One region of the Planomicrobium sp. MB-3u-38 genome, then DNA from elsewhere that is predicted to be linked to it. Evidence: riboswitches for the same ligand, from Rfam matches in the RefSeq annotation. Region 1 holds a riboswitch; the other holds the start of a gene.
What was found. Region 1 has a riboswitch for S-adenosylmethionine ahead of CXF70_RS07065 (O-acetylhomoserine aminocarboxypropyltransferase/cysteine synthase family protein). Riboswitches for the same ligand answer to the same signal wherever they lie in the genome.
Positions count from the first base shown of each region.

Region 2: another riboswitch for S-adenosylmethionine. It lies ahead of CXF70_RS14865 (methionine ABC transporter ATP-binding protein); the one in region 1 lies ahead of CXF70_RS07065 (O-acetylhomoserine aminocarboxypropyltransferase/cysteine synthase family protein).

Region 1 is NZ_PJBO01000023.1:62,259-70,025, reverse strand. Features, by position in the region: gene CXF70_RS07080 (EamA family transporter) at 1-205, opposite strand, end outside; gene CXF70_RS07075 (helix-turn-helix domain-containing protein) at 314-544, shown strand; gene metX (homoserine O-acetyltransferase MetX) at 962-1,975, opposite strand; gene CXF70_RS07065 (O-acetylhomoserine aminocarboxypropyltransferase/cysteine synthase family protein) at 1,987-3,276, opposite strand; SAM riboswitch class I at 3,383-3,498, opposite strand; gene CXF70_RS07060 (glycerol-3-phosphate acyltransferase) at 3,633-4,274, shown strand; gene pepT (peptidase T) at 4,404-5,621, shown strand; gene CXF70_RS07050 (STAS domain-containing protein) at 5,838-6,857, opposite strand; gene CXF70_RS07045 (hypothetical protein) at 7,033-7,266, shown strand; gene CXF70_RS07040 (pyridoxamine 5'-phosphate oxidase family protein) at 7,386-7,767, shown strand, end outside.
Region 2 is NZ_PJBO01000071.1:123,282-131,048, forward strand. Features, by position in the region: gene CXF70_RS14840 (acyl-CoA dehydrogenase family protein) at 1-1,115, shown strand, start outside; gene CXF70_RS14845 (arsenate reductase family protein) at 1,213-1,566, shown strand; gene gcvH (glycine cleavage system protein GcvH) at 1,645-2,025, shown strand; gene CXF70_RS14855 (toprim domain-containing protein) at 2,205-2,543, shown strand; gene CXF70_RS14860 (thioredoxin family protein) at 2,550-2,861, shown strand; SAM riboswitch class I at 2,911-3,015, shown strand; gene CXF70_RS14865 (methionine ABC transporter ATP-binding protein) at 3,103-4,128, shown strand; gene CXF70_RS14870 (methionine ABC transporter permease) at 4,121-4,789, shown strand; gene CXF70_RS14875 (MetQ/NlpA family ABC transporter substrate-binding protein) at 4,849-5,694, shown strand; gene CXF70_RS14880 (dicarboxylate/amino acid:cation symporter) at 5,953-7,119, shown strand; gene CXF70_RS14885 (hypothetical protein) at 7,223-7,756, shown strand.

The sequences.
Region 1 (7,767 bases):
CAAGGACAGCCGGCCATGAAACGTTGCGAACAATGAAACTTTTCGTTATTAATGTAAAAAGAAGCAGTGAAAAACCGCCAATCATCAACCGGAATGCACCGATTGTCAGCGGATGCGCTTCCCCTGCTATAAAATTTTGTGCTGTGCCGGTCGTGCCCCAGAGCATCGCAGCAAGCAGCACCATTATGTATGGTGTTGCATTCATGTTTTGCACCTCGAATTCCCAGTTATATCAAATACCATACCATTATTTCAATCGTTTGAGATACTGCTCTTCAGGGATTATAATAAAAGAAAAAGAGGAGGCGATCGAATGTATATGACAGTCCCGGAAACTGCTGCTTATTTGTCCATGCCGCAAGAGCAAATTAACCGCTATATACTCGAAGGACGTATCAAAGCAGTGCACGATGGAGAACAATACATGGTCAACACCTCTCAGTTCGAAACACATTTTCAACAGCTGGAACTCGCCAAGCAGCAGCTTGAGGAATGGAAAGCGACACCAATTCCGGATGATGTGGATATTAAGGATGAAGATTGAGCAGACAAGATAAAGATAAGTAACCGATATTGCTCAAAACAGCTTCGCTTTCCTAGGGGCTTGCGCTGAGCTAACTCGGTCTCGGTCCCCTTCGCCCGAGTGGATCTCAGCACTTCGCTCGAAACGGAGTTGGAAACCAACTCCGTTTCTTTTCCCTTGGGAGTCTCGCTGTTTTGCTCCATATCTCAGAGGAGCTTTCTACAAAGAGTAATCTTATCAGTTTGGTTTTCCAGAAAAAATATTCACATGCTTTTACAAATATAATATGCAGCAGCAAGCAGCGAACGGCAAAGAGGTGCTCCTGCACTAGCTTCGAGATATTAAAAGATATGCAACAAAATAATTGAAGCAGATGATGTTTCTTGACAGCCTGAAGAAAAGCATCCCAAAAACGGGATGCTTTTCTTGTTCCATTTATTATCGTGCGGCTCTTACCCGCTGATCTTCGTGTAAAAATTCCCGTACAGCTCCGCTCCACTTCCCGAACTCCGTTAAAAATCCATCATGCCCGAAATCAGTATCAACAATTTTCCACTTGGCCTCTTCCTGCTCTTCCAGCCAAGGAATCATAAGATCTGCGGGATAAAGCAAATCATTAGTATACGAAACAGAAAATATCGGTACGCTTATTCTTTGTTGCTCCACATCATGGCTATTCATGGCTTTCAGCAAAATCAGGTAGCTATTGGCGTCGAACCGCCGCGCCAGCTTCTGTCCCTGATAATCCAAATAAGCTTCGACTTCAAATTTTTTTTCATTTGCGGAGCGTCCGAAACGGTCATTGAACAGTTTCCCGCTCCTGTAACTGATCATGCCGACAGTTCTTGCCAAATGAAATCCTTTAAAATCAGAGGAACCTTCGTAATAGCCGTTTCGGAATACGGGGTCATTCTCGATAGCCTGGATTGCCAAGTGGTTGAACGCTAATGCATACCCGCTGAAAGACGGGGTCACAGCGAGCGGAATGATGGATTCCGTGAAGTACGGATAAAGCGCACCCCATTGGAGTGCTTTCATGCCGCCGAGCGAACCACCGATTACAGCTTTCAGTTTGGCGATGCCCAATTTTTTTAATGCCAGATATTCGGCATGCACCATATCCTTTATGGTCAGCAACGGGAAATCTGATCGATACGTTTTGCCGGTAACCGGATTCAAGGAGAGTGGACCTGTGGATCCATTGCAGCCACCCAGCACATTGAAAGTGATTATCTGGAATTCGGCGCTATCCAAAGCTTTGCCAGGACCGGCCAAGCCACTCCACCACCCGGGATTTTCTTCACTGCCGACCGCATGCTGGTCTCCGGTCAATGCATGGCAAACCAGGATGACCGGGCCGGAAGGATTTCCGCATCGCTCATATGCCAATTCAACTCTTTCCAGCACTTGACCGGATTCCAAAACCAAGCTTCCGATGGATACTTTCCCCATTGTTTCTCCTCCTATACTTCCTGGACTGCCGCCGCTTTAATAGCCTGTTCCAGATCAGCAATCAAATCTTCAGGATTTTCCAGGCCGACCGACAAGCGGATCAGTTCCTCAGTGACGCCCGACTGCTCCAATCCTTCCGCGCTTAATTGCTGATGCGTTGTGGAAGCTGGATGGATGATCAGTGATTTGGCATCCCCGACATTCGCCACATGAGACCATAAACCGACACCATCGATCACTTTCCGGCCTGCTTCCCTGCCGCCCTTGATGCCGAAGTTCACGATGGAACCGAATGTATCTTTCAAATATTTTTTCGCTAAGCCGTGAGACGGATGATCTTCGAAGCCGATATAATTCACCCATTCGACCTGCGGGTGATTTTTAAGGTAGTCAGCGATGATTCCCGCGTTGCTGCTGTGTTTCGGCAGACGCAAATGCAATGTTTCCAGCCCCTGTAAAAATGCGTGGGCACTGTCCGGGCTGAGCGATGGGCCAAAATCACGCAATAATTGAACGCGCAATTTGGTTGCAAATGACGCGCCTTCCGAGTCTATTCCATAGCGGATGCCGTGGTAGCTGTCGTCAGGCTCTGTGTAATTCGGAAATCTTTCATGATTCCAATTGAACTTGCCGCCATCCACCGCGATACCGCCGATCGTTGTGCCGTGGCCGCCAATCCATTTGGTTGCTGAATGGATGACAACATCCGCTCCAAACGCGATCGGATTGCTGCCGTATGGAGACGCGAATGTATTATCAATCAATAAAGGAATATTGAATTCATGCGCAATTGCTGCAACCTTCTCCACATCGAATACATTCAGGCTCGGATTGCCGATTGTTTCGCCGAAGAAAGCTTTCGTCCGGTCGGTTACAGCCGAACGGAAATTTTCAGGGTCAGCGCCGTCGATGAATTTGACAGTGATGCCGTAACGCGGCAGCGTGTTGGCGAATAAGTTATACGTGCCCCCATAAAGATTGCTGTCGGCAACAACTTCATCCCCCGCTTCCGCGATATTCAGGATTGAAAACGCGATAGCCGCCATTCCCGAAGACAGGGCAACTGCCGCTGTCCCGCCTTCAAGAAGCGCAACACGCTGTTCAAATACATCCACCGTCGGATTCATGATGCGTGAGTAAATATTTCCTGCCTCTTTCAATCCGAACAGATTCTGCGCATGTTCAGTGTCACGGAATACATATGATGTCGTTTTATGGATGGGAACCGCCCTTGAGCCTGTCACCGGATCCGGCTGCTGGCCTCCGTGAAGTAAGTTTGTTTCTGCTTTGAATTTTGTCATTTTTCATTCCTCCATTAATTTTAGTAGATGGATCTTAATGTAGATGAGGGAATAGAAAAAGGCCCCCTTCTAATTAGAAGAGGGCCGTTATACACGGAGTTTCCTCCTCTCATCTGCCAGACTGTCGTTCCAGTCTGTAGGAATTAGCACCTTTCCAAGCTGGGTTGCTTGGTGGTTGCCGGGCATCGCAGGGCCTAGTCCCTCCGCCACTCTTGATAAGAGTATTCAGATTCAGTTTTCCATCTTGTTGAGAAGTATAAATAATGATACGATATTTTGTCAAGGAGCTTGTCGGATAATTTTGAAACTTTATCTCCGTTCATACGTTTACTATTTAAGAAAGGCAGGGGTAAATTATGACTCTCTGGATTTTTTCCGCACTTATAGCAGGTTATTTGATCGGTTGCCTTCACGGCTCCCTTGTCGCGCAATTATTATCCGGCACCAACATCAAGTCAGCAGGCGTCAAAAACTCCGGCGCATCCAATGCGGCAATCGTTCTTGGCTGGAAGTACGGGGCACTGGTCGCATTTCTTGATATTTTCAAAGGATTTGCGGCAGTTCTCGCGATGCGGTTGTTTTTGGGAAACAGCAGTCTGCCTGCTGAGACAGTATGGGCGATTTTATTCTTTATCGCGGCCGGGGTAGTGCTTGGCCATAACTTCCCCTTCTATATGAAGTTCAATGGCGGCAAAGGCACCGCCGCTGTTATCGGGGTCATGATCGCACTCGACTGGCAACTTGGACTGCTCGGTCTCGCTCTGCTTATAGTGATCGCCCTAGCGACCAATTACCTGGTCATTGGCGTACTTGCTTTATATGCCGTTTTTCTTCTGATCGCCTTCTGGCCGGCAGACGGCTTTTGGCCATATGTTATAGCACTTGCCTTGATTGCGATGGCGTTTTTGAAGCATCTCGAAAATATCCGCCGCATAAAAGACGGCACCGAAAACAAGGTCTCAGCTGTATTGCGGAAGAAAAGCGCAAGCGCCCGTTAAGCTCTGGAGATTGGACAAAAGAAAATTGCTGCCGATCCCGAATTGGGGCCGGCAGCTTTTTCAGATTTCCTCTATTCTTTTCATTCGTGGTAAAATAGAGCCAGTACATACTCCAGGAGGTCTTTATACATGATTGAAACCTTGATCGAACGATTGATCCGCTATGCAAAAATAGATACGCAATCCAATTTTGAAAACCATGAAACACCATCCACTCCCGGGCAGTGGGATCTGCTGCATGAATTGGAAAAGGAAATGAATGAAATCGGCCTGGAAGAAGTCTCAATGGACGATCACGGCTATCTTTTCGGCACGCTTCCAGCCACTTCAGATAAAGAGCTTCCGGTAATCGGCTTTCTTGCCCACGTCGATACGGCTACTGACTTTACAGGCAAAAACGTCAATCCGCAGCGCATCGATAATTATGATGGAAAAGATATTCCACTCAGTGATTCAGTTGCGATGACAGTCAAAGATTTTCCGGATCTGCAGAATTATGTCGGCCATACACTGATTACGACAGACGGCACGACTCTTCTCGGCGCTGACAATAAAGCCGGTGTCGCTGAAATAATGACAGCGATGGAGTATCTCGTCCAGCATCCTGAAATCGAACACGGCAAAATCCGCGTCGCTTTTACACCGGATGAGGAAATCGGACGCGGCCCCCATAAGTTTGATGTTGAACGCTTCGGCGCCAAATACGCCTATACGATGGACGGCGGTCCGCTGGGTGAACTTCAATACGAAAGCTTTAATGCCGCAGCAGGAAAACTGACTGTCCAAGGAAAAAGTGTCCACCCAGGGTCTGCAAAGGACAAGATGGTCAATGCTTCCACCATCGCCATCCAATTCCAGAATGCCATGCCTGAAAATGAAGTTCCTGAAAAGACGGAAAGCTACGAAGGATTCATTCATTTGAACAGCTTTAAAGGTGACGTGGAACAAGCGGTATTGAGTTATATCATCCGAGACTTCGATAAAGGAAAATTCGAAGCGAAAAAATCGCACATGCAGCAGACAGCCGAAAAATTGCAGGAACAATATGGCGCAGAAGCACTGACACTGGAATTGGAAGACCAGTATTACAATATGAGAGAAAAAATCGAGCCGGTCATGCATATTGTAGACGCTGCTGAAAATGCCATGAAAACACTTGGTATTGAGCCAAACATCGTACCTGTCCGCGGCGGCACTGATGGCTCCCAGCTTTCCTATATGGGAATGCCGACGCCGAATATTTTTACTGGCGGAGAAAATTATCATGGCAAATACGAATTCATATCCGCTGAGAATATGGAAAAGGCCACTAAATTAATCGTTGAAATCATTAAAACACAAAAATAAACAAGAAAAAGCGCCCTGAACTTTAGGGCGCTTTTCTTATGGGTTAAGAAATTATACTTCCAATATCTGAGCAGGCTTCAAAAGGAGCTAATTTCTGTCCAGACTTCAACGGCCAGCTCCTCGAGTCGTAAGCCACTCTGGCTATGCGGCTGTGAACATGCCGCTTCGCCAGATCGTCTTACGCTTGTCCGAGCTGAACGGCCGTTTCCGCTTTTCCTATATTATGCTTCTTCCGTTCTGTGCCAATGCGAAATGAATGCCGTGCTGCAGGGTCTGGAAGCAATCGAATTTAGAAATTTCAATTCCACTTTCAGAAATCACCATGCTCATTTTGGGTGAAATCCCCACCAGGATCGTTTCTGTTCCGATGAGTCCGGCTGTGGCTCCGAGCTTTTCGATCAGCGCGGCAGCTTGCTGCGTAAAATTATTGTTCAGGCCGGTCAGATCAAGAACCAGATACTTCGCTTTATGCGTCGGCAGGTTCTGCAATGTTTTGATCAACAGCTCCTCTGCCCGTTCCTCATCATATGTTCCAAGCAGCGGCACCACTACAATGCCATCCAGCACCGGAATGATCGGTGAAGATAATTCTTTGACCAGCATGGTCAATTCAGCTGTCTTTTCATCCACCAGATTTTGCAGATGCCGGATTTGCTTCGCTTCTTTAGAACGTGCCAATCTGTGAATGTTTTCTTCTATGGTTTCATCGGAAGGAAAATAGCGGATGACCGTTTCATTGAAACCTTCCAATTGAAAATGCTCTACGTCATACCATATATTTTCACCAAAAAGCTTGGTGAAAATTCCGGCGTAATGGGCTGGAAGGAATCTTCCGCCGACCTTTTTATGCTGGGCGATATTAATGGCATGCTCCCAGCTGTCTTTCAAGTGGACCTCCACTGTCTTCTGTTCGATTTTCAGCTTTCGCGTCTCCGCTACTCCCCAACCCGCTGAGGCATATGTATTGGTAATCAATGCTGCCGCTTCTGCGATTTCCACATTCTGCATTTCGGAAAAATAATCGCCCACTACTATTCCCTGACGATATCCGGTCGTTTCCATTACGACTTCCGCTGCATCTTCCCCCGCTATTTCTTCTATCGTATCAAAAAACATTTTCATCGCTGTGGAAGTCCAAAAAAGGACAGAATCCTGACCTTCGAATAAGAATTTGCCTTTTTCGAGATCCCATTCAAAACTCAGTCCCCCCACATTGATGGAAGCTTGTGTATCCATATAAAAACTCCTCTCGTCCAATGATTCTATTTTACCATATAATTAAACATCTTTAGTCCAAAGCACTTAGTGCCGGGACCAATGATTATAAACTTTCTGAAACAGTTGCTCAATGTTTTAAATGTTTTAATAACAGGAATACATTGTTAAGACCAACTGAAAGAGGTGTTCCATTATGTCAGATAAAAAACATTTTACTGAAGATGACCGCAAAGAAAGAACGGGCGCTCCGATGGACAATCCGGAACAATCGAAAACTGATAAAGAATCACTATCCGAAATGCATGAAGAAGAAATGAATGTTGACACCATTCCTTTGGAAGATCTTAAACAGGAACAGCAGGAAGAAAAAAATCCGCGTGAAACGAAAAGCGATTCTTCCAGCGAAGATAAATTTTCAGGATCTTAATCCTTCATTCCCTGAAAAGCCAAATACAGCAAAAAGCAGAAGATCCGTTGCACTAACGGATCTTCTCTATGTTTACCCGAAGTTTAAAAAGGAATAAGAAATTTAAAAGGAGTGATTTCATGAATCAGCAAGAGTTGAAAGAAGCCGCTTTAAAGATTTTAGATGAAAATTACGTAGGGGTGCTTGCAACCATCAACGAAAACAAGCCCCATTCCCGTTACATGACTTTCTTTAATGAGGAATTCACTTTGTATACGGTAACCAGCAAAAAAACGCAGAAGGTCGATGAACTCGAAAAAAATCCACACGCCCATGTTTTACTCGGATATGAAGGTGATGGTGTAGGCGACACGTTCCTTGAAATTGAGGGCGAGATGTCTGAACATGATGACCAACAGCTTTTGGAAGAATTATGGAATGAGCATCTGTCCGGCTGGTTCAGCGGTCCCGATGACCCGAATTTATTATTCATCGCCATTAAACCGACGCGCATGCGTCTCA
Region 2 (7,767 bases), on a different contig from region 1:
AGATGGGGATTAAATCATCTTCAACTCGTACATTGATCCTTGAAGATGCAGAAGTACCGGTTGAAAATCTGTTGGGAGAAGCTGGCCGTGGACACATCATTGCCTTCAATATCCTGAACATCGGACGTTACAAATTGGGAGTAGGTACAATCGGAGCTTCCAAACGCGCAATGGAAATCACGATTCCATACACGAACCAGCGCCAGCAATTTAAAACACCTATTTCATCATTCAACCTGACTCGTGAAAAACTTGCGACGATGGCTTCACAATTATACGCACTTGAAAGCTCGGTTTACCGCACTGTCGGTTTGTTCGAGGACCGCATGAGCGGCTTTACGGATGAAGAACATGCTAACGGTAAACTGGTTGCGGATTCTATCGCAGAATTTGCGGTTGAATGTTCAATGAATAAATTCTTCGGTACGGAAACGCTGGACTTTATCGTTGATGAAGGCGTTCAATTGCACGGTGGATATGGCTTCATGCAAGAATATGAAATCGAGCGCATCTACCGTGACTCACGCATCAACCGTATTTTCGAAGGCACGAACGAAATCAACCGTTTGCTGGTTCCGGGTACATTGCTGCGTAAAGCAATGAAAGGCGAATTGCCATTATTGCAGCACGCTCAAAAACTTCAGGAAGAGTTGTTGATGATGATGCCGGAAGAAGTCGGCACTGAAGCTTTGGCTCAGGAAAAATACCTGGTAGGCAACGCGAAGAAAATCGCGATCCTTGCAGCTGGACTTGCTGCTCAAACTTACGGTACGAAATTGGAACAGGAGCAGGAAGTTCTTGTGAACATCGCTGATATCGTCAGCAATGTATTCGCGATGGAATCTGCAGTTCTGCGTACTGAAAAAGCGATCGCTGCTTCAGGTGAAGAAAAAGCGAAGCAAAAACTTCTTTATACGCAAATCTATTGCCAGGAAGCATTCGATAAGATCGAAAAGGATGCGAAGGAAACTTTGATCGCTGCAATTGAAGGCGACAACCAGCGCATGATGCTTTCAGCGTTACGCAAATTGACTCGTTCAACTCCATACAATGTCATCGCTAAAAAACGCGAAGCTGCTGTTAAGTTGATCGATGTTGAAAAATACGTAGTTTAAAAGATCTTATGAAGGGCCGCCAACTTTTGGCGGCTCTTTTTTATTCGCCGGTATAGCAGAGCTTTGCTAGAATGGTCATAAGAAGGAGGTTTTAAATATGGTGGATTTTTATTGGTACCCGAAATGCAGCACTTGCCAGAAAGCGAAAAAGTGGTTGACCGCGAACGGGGTGGACTTCAAGGAAATACATATTGTTGATAACCCGCCTACAAAGGATGAGTTGAAAAAGATGGTGGATGCCAGCGGAATCGATTTGAAGAAGTTTTTCAATACGAGCGGCCAGCAGTACCGTGAACTTCAATTGAAGGATAGGCTCCCTGAAATGTCCGAAGATGAAAAGCTGACGCTGCTTGCTTCAAACGGCATGCTGGTCAAGCGCCCGATTGCATGGGACGGTCAAATGGCGACGCTTGGGTTCAAGGAAGAGACTTATAAAAATACCTGGTCTTAAGCAATGTGCAATCTTGTAATTGGTCAGGTAATATGTCAAACTGAAATTGAAGCTACTACATATTTTGGAGGCGTTTGGATGAGCACACCACAAGAACTTCGTTATTCAAAAGAACATGAATGGGTAAAACTTGAAGATGGTAAAGCACGCATTGGCATCACTCATTTCGCACAGGCTGAACTTGGTGACATCGTATTCGTCGAATTGCCGCAAGTCGGCGACGAACTGAAGAAAAACGAACCATTCGGCAGCGTTGAGTCTGTTAAAACGGTATCGGAACTTTACGCTCCAGTCAGCGGTAAAGTGGTTGAAGTCAACTCTGAACTTGAAGACAGCCCGGAATTCGTTAACGAATCTCCATACGAGCAAGCATGGATGGTAGTCATCGAAGCTCCTTCTGAAGATGAAGTGAACGAATTGATGGATGCTGACCAATACAAAGAAATGACAAACGAGTAAGTTCCAGTAAGCGCCTGTTTTTCGGCGCTTTTTTTTATAAGTTTTTATTATTCATCAATCCTTCTCCGTCTCTGTAATAGCAACGCCAGGCAAATCAATTGATTCGCGTGAAACGGGTATATAATATAAATAGATATCAACATGCTCTCTATTCCAATTAATCAGCGGGGTGTTGGATAATGGACAAAGTGATCGTAGTTGAAGGGATATCGGATAAGAACAGGATTGCGCCGCTCATTGCGGAGAACGTGACCATTCTTTGCACAAATGGCACAGTAAGTGCTACAAGGCTTGAAGAACTGTTGCTGCCTTTTGAAGGACAGGATATCATCGTATTGGTCGATGCAGATAAATCAGGTGAAAAGCTGAGGAAATTGGTGAAACGTGAGTTTCCGGAAGCCCGGCATTTTTATATCGACCGGAGCTATAAGGAAGTGGCCACCACGCCTCTCCGTATACTGACGGATGTTCTGATTGCAGCAAATATCCGGGTCAATAACCTATTAGCCGAAGGATGAAGATATATGAAAGAATGGAACCATAAAGAATGGAGCAAAGCCAAAAACACCAATAAGCTGGCGGCTTATTACCTTTATACGCCTATGTGCGGGACTTGCCAGCTGGCTTCGAAAATGCTCGAAGTAGTTGTCGCTGCGATGCCGGATTTGTCTATCGGCAAGGCTAACTTGAATTATGTGCAGGAAATTGCTTCTTTATATGAAGTCGAAAGCGTGCCATGCCTGTTGATCACAGAAAACGGCAAGCTGAAAGAAAAGGTGTATGCCTTCCATTCCGTACCTTATATTTATGAAAAGTTAAAAATTGTTGACGTATAAAACAAGCCGTGATAAATTAATATCCTGAACAACAAACTTAATAACGTAACTCTTATAAAGAGTGGTGGAGGGAAGTGCCCTGTGAAGCCCGGCAACCGTCATGAAAATGAAATGGTGCCAAGTCACACAAAGCGAAAGCTTTGGAAGATGAGAGAACGGTTGACGTATATATTTTTGCGTGTGCCCTTCTGCTCATTTCTGAGCGGAAGGGTTTTTTATTTTGAAGTGGGAGAGTGTAGCAATGATTGAGTTAAAGCAATTGACGAAGACATTTGATGTCGGCAAGACTGCATTGACAGCTGTAGATGACGTTAATCTGACCATTGCCGATGGGGAAATTTTCGGGATCATCGGCTACAGCGGTGCAGGCAAGAGTACGTTGATCCGCATACTGAACGGTCTGGAAAAACCGACTTCAGGTACTGTCGACATCAACGGTCAGAAAATAACCGATATTAAAGGCGCCGAATTGCGTAAGGCACGCCAAAAAGTTAGTATGATATTTCAGCATTTCAATCTACTATGGTCCCGTACAGTGCAGGAAAATATTGAATTTCCGCTGGAGATCGCCGGGGTTCCAAAAGCTAAGAGAGTGGAAAAGGTAAAGGAACTCGTTGAATTGGTAGGCTTGGCAGGCCGTGAAAATGCTTATCCTTCACAATTGTCCGGTGGACAGAAGCAGCGCGTCGGTATTGCCCGCGCATTGGCAAACGATCCTGAAGTGCTGCTGTGCGATGAAGCCACTTCAGCTCTGGATCCGGAAACAACCGACGCTATTTTGGACTTATTGGTTGATATCAATAAACGGCTCGGCTTAACTATTGTGCTGATTACTCACGAAATGCATGTAATCCGGAAAATCTGCCATCGTGTGGCAGTGATGGAAGGCGGCAAAGTAGTGGAACTCGGTGACGTACTTGAGATTTTCCAGACGCCGAAGCAGGAAATCACCAAACGCTTCGTGGCTCAAGTCACAGAGTCGGAGGATTCGAGCGAAACCATCAAGCATTTGCGTGAATTGTATCCGACAGGCGAATTGGTGAAGTTGGTGTTTGTTGGCGAACAGGCAGAGCAGCCGATCTTGACACAGCTGATCCGGAAGTTCCCTGTGGAAGTCAATATTGTCCAAGGGAAAGTATCACATACACAGCGGGGAGCATATGGAACATTGATTTTACAGTTTAAAGGCACGGACGCTGATATCCGTCAGGCCCTCGACTTTCTCAATCAGGAAAATGTACAGGCGGAGGTGATGGCAAATGATTGAGTCATTATTTCCGAATGTCGACTGGGACAAGATGTGGGAAGCGACACTTGAAACAATCTATATGACAGCAATGTCGACATTATTTACGTTCATCATCGGACTTGTACTTGGCATCATTTTATTTCTGACAGCGCCAAAGCAATTATGGGCGAATAAAATCGTTAACTGGCTCACTGGGGTATTCGTGAACGTTTTCCGCTCCATACCATTCATCATCCTGATCATTTTGCTGATTCCTTTTACAAGCTTCCTGATCGGCACGATTCGTGGACCGAACGCTGCACTTCCGGCACTGATTATAGGTGCGGCGCCGTTTTATGCGCGTCTGGTACTCATCGCTTTCCAGGAAATCGATAAAGGCGTCATTGAAGCAGCTCGTTCAATGGGAGCAACAACAGGCACCATTATCCGTAAAGTCCTGTTGCCGGAATCAAAACCTGCTTTGATCTCAGGGATTACAGTCACTTCGATTGCTTTGGTCGGTTATACAGCTATGGCTGGCGTCATCGGTGCCGGCGGACTCGGAACGCTTGCATTCCTGGATGGTTTTCAGCGCAGCCGTCCTGATGTCGTATTGATGGCAACCATTCTAATTCTGATCATCGTATTTATCATCCAGTTTATAGGTGACGCATTAACCAAAAAAGCAGACAAACGTTGATAACGGAAATTTCGTTGACATAAGAAATACAACTACAGAGAAAAGGGAGACTACACACTATGAAAAAACTACTTACAGGAACTTTATTGGCAACATTAGCTTTAGCAGGATGCGGCAGCGACAGCAATGAAGCTGGCACTGACTCAAGCAACGGCGGATCTGGAGAAGGCGAAACAAGCACGATCAAAGTGGGTGCATCAAATGTGCCGCACGCGGAAATTTTGGAACAGGTCCAGCCGATTCTTGAAGAACAGGGAATCGAATTGGAGATCGAAACGTACCAGGATTATATCTTCCCGAATGAAGATCTGGATTCAGGCGAAATCGATGCAAACTATTTCCAGCATATCCCTTACTTTGAATCTCAAATGGAAGAGCACGGCTATGATTTTGCAAATGCCGGCGGTATCCATATTGAACCAATCGGCGTCTACTCCCAGGAATATGATTCACTTGAAGAGCTTCCGGAAGGCGCGACAATTTTAATGAGCAGTTCAGTGGCTGACCACGGGCGTATCCTTTCCATGTTGGAAGCACAAGGCTTGATCACGTTGGCTGATGACATCGATAAAACAAAAGCTGAAGTAAGCGATATTGTTGAAAACCCTAAAGATCTGCAATTTGAAACAGATTACGAAGCAGCATTATTGGTGCAAATGTATGAACAGGGCGAAGGTGATGCAGTGTTGATCAACTCCAACTATGCGATCGACGCAGGCATCAACCCGCAGGAAGATTCTATTGCACTTGAAGATTCAGATTCACCGTACGTAAATATCATTGCGGTCCGTTCAGGTGATGAAGACAATGAAGCAGTACAAGCATTGGTAGAGGCACTTAAATCAGAAGAAATCCAGGATTTCATTCTAGAAGAGTGGGGCGGATCTGTAGTCCCGGTTGATTAAGAGAAACGACAGTAAATTACATGCTCCATATCCAAACAGGTTAAAAGCATCCTCCGGGATGCTTTTTCTTGTTAATGTAGGATTTGGTAAAAAGTATACATAAAGTTAGGAAGTTCAAACCAGTAGCTATGATTATTTCGATATAGTAAATTAATCTAATATTCCGTGTATTTTCGAAAAGCTTATCTTATTTCATCAACTATGGTAATTTGATAACTATTAATAAAAAAACATTTGTACACATAGGGGGGACATGCAGTGAAGTTTAAATTCGGTTTATTGCCCAGAATTATTGTGGCCATTGTATTGGGAGTTTTAATTGGTTCCATCGCTACGGAAAACATCGTGAGGATTTTTGCTACATTCACATCCATCTTCGGTAATTTCCTGAACTTTGTTGTGCCGTTGATTATTCTGGGTTTTATCGCACCAGGGATCGCAAAATTGGGCAAAGGTTCCGGCAAGTTGCTTGGCATTTCAACGCTTGTCGCGTACAGCTCAACCGTAATTGCAGGAGTTTTTGCTTTTGTTGCGGCTATGTTCGTTTTGCCCGGATTCATGGAAGGGCGGGCACTTACAAGCCTTGATGATCCTGAACATGCGCTGGCTCAAACTTTTATCGATCTGGAAATGGCTCCATTATTTGGCGTAATGTCTGCTTTGATTTTGGCATTCCTGCTTGGTATCGGAATGGCATCGACAGGAAGCAAAACCATGATTGCCTTTTTTGATGAATTTCAGGCTATTATCGAGAAAACAATTTCTGTCATCATAATTCCGCTATTGCCCTTTTACATCTTCGGCATTTTCGCCAATATGGCATACGGCGGAGCGGTCATGGAAATCCTGTCGCTGTTCGGAATTGTTTTTGTCCTGATCATCATCCTGCATTGGTTGATGCTGTTGCTACAGTACAGTACTGCCGGCACTTTAAAGAAAAAGAATCCTTTTGTCTTGCTTAAGACAATGATGCCTGCCTACTTCACGGCACTGGGCACTCAGTCTTCTGCAGCCACGATTCCAGTGACATTGAGACAAACCCGAAAAACAGGAGCAGATGAGCGCATAGCTGATTTTTCGGTTCCGTTGTTTGCAACTATCCATTTGTCTGGGAGTACGATTACTCTGGTTTCCTGCGCGATCGGTGTAGTCCTCTTAACAGGACAGTCACCTGATTTCGGATCGTTCTTTCCATTCATCCTGATGTTGGGTGTTACGATGATCGCTGCTCCTGGGGTACCAGGTGGAGCTGTAATGGCGGCAATCGGTTTATTGCAAAGCATGCTGGGGTTCGATGAAACAATGGTCGCTTTAATGATCGCTCTCTATATGGCCCAAGACAGTTTCGGGACAGCCGCAAACGTCACGGGTGATGGAGCTTTGGCCAATATCGTAGATCGTTTCACAAGCGGACGAAAAGTTTAGAATTATTTTTTGATTCAGTACATTCCGGCTATTTCCTATTCTCTATACTCTTCTGTAAAGCTATGCTAATATATCAAAGTATTGAGAATAAGGAGGAAACACCATGAAAAAATTATTAGTAATTGGATTATCATCTTTGCTTTTTTTAGGTGCCTGCAGTTCTGAAGAATCCGGTGATACAAGTAAAGAGACGGATTCATCGAACAGCGAAACAGCTTCAACAGATAACGCAGAAGTGAAAAAAGAATTGATGAGATTTTATATGGCAGTCCCGAACACGATCAATGAAGTGGACGGCGATCTGAATACATTTGAACAGCAGCAGGCTGAAGAGATTCTGCCTGAGGGAGACGAATTGACAGCATTGAAAGAAGCGGCGGCAAGTTCTGCAGAAGAAGCTTCACAAGCTGTTGAAGGAATCGAAATTCCGGAAGCTTTGAGCGATAAAGAAGAAGATATCCAGTCAGCACTTGGCATGATTTCTGAATCCTACGATATGAAAGCAGCTGCGTTGGCTGAAGAAGAAACTTCTTTTGAAGCTGCCAATGAAAAATTTGCTGAAGCGGACGAAATTTTCAATTCCATTCTTGAAGAATATGAATTGATTCCTTCAAGCATTCAAAATGAAGTAAACTAATGAAAAACCTT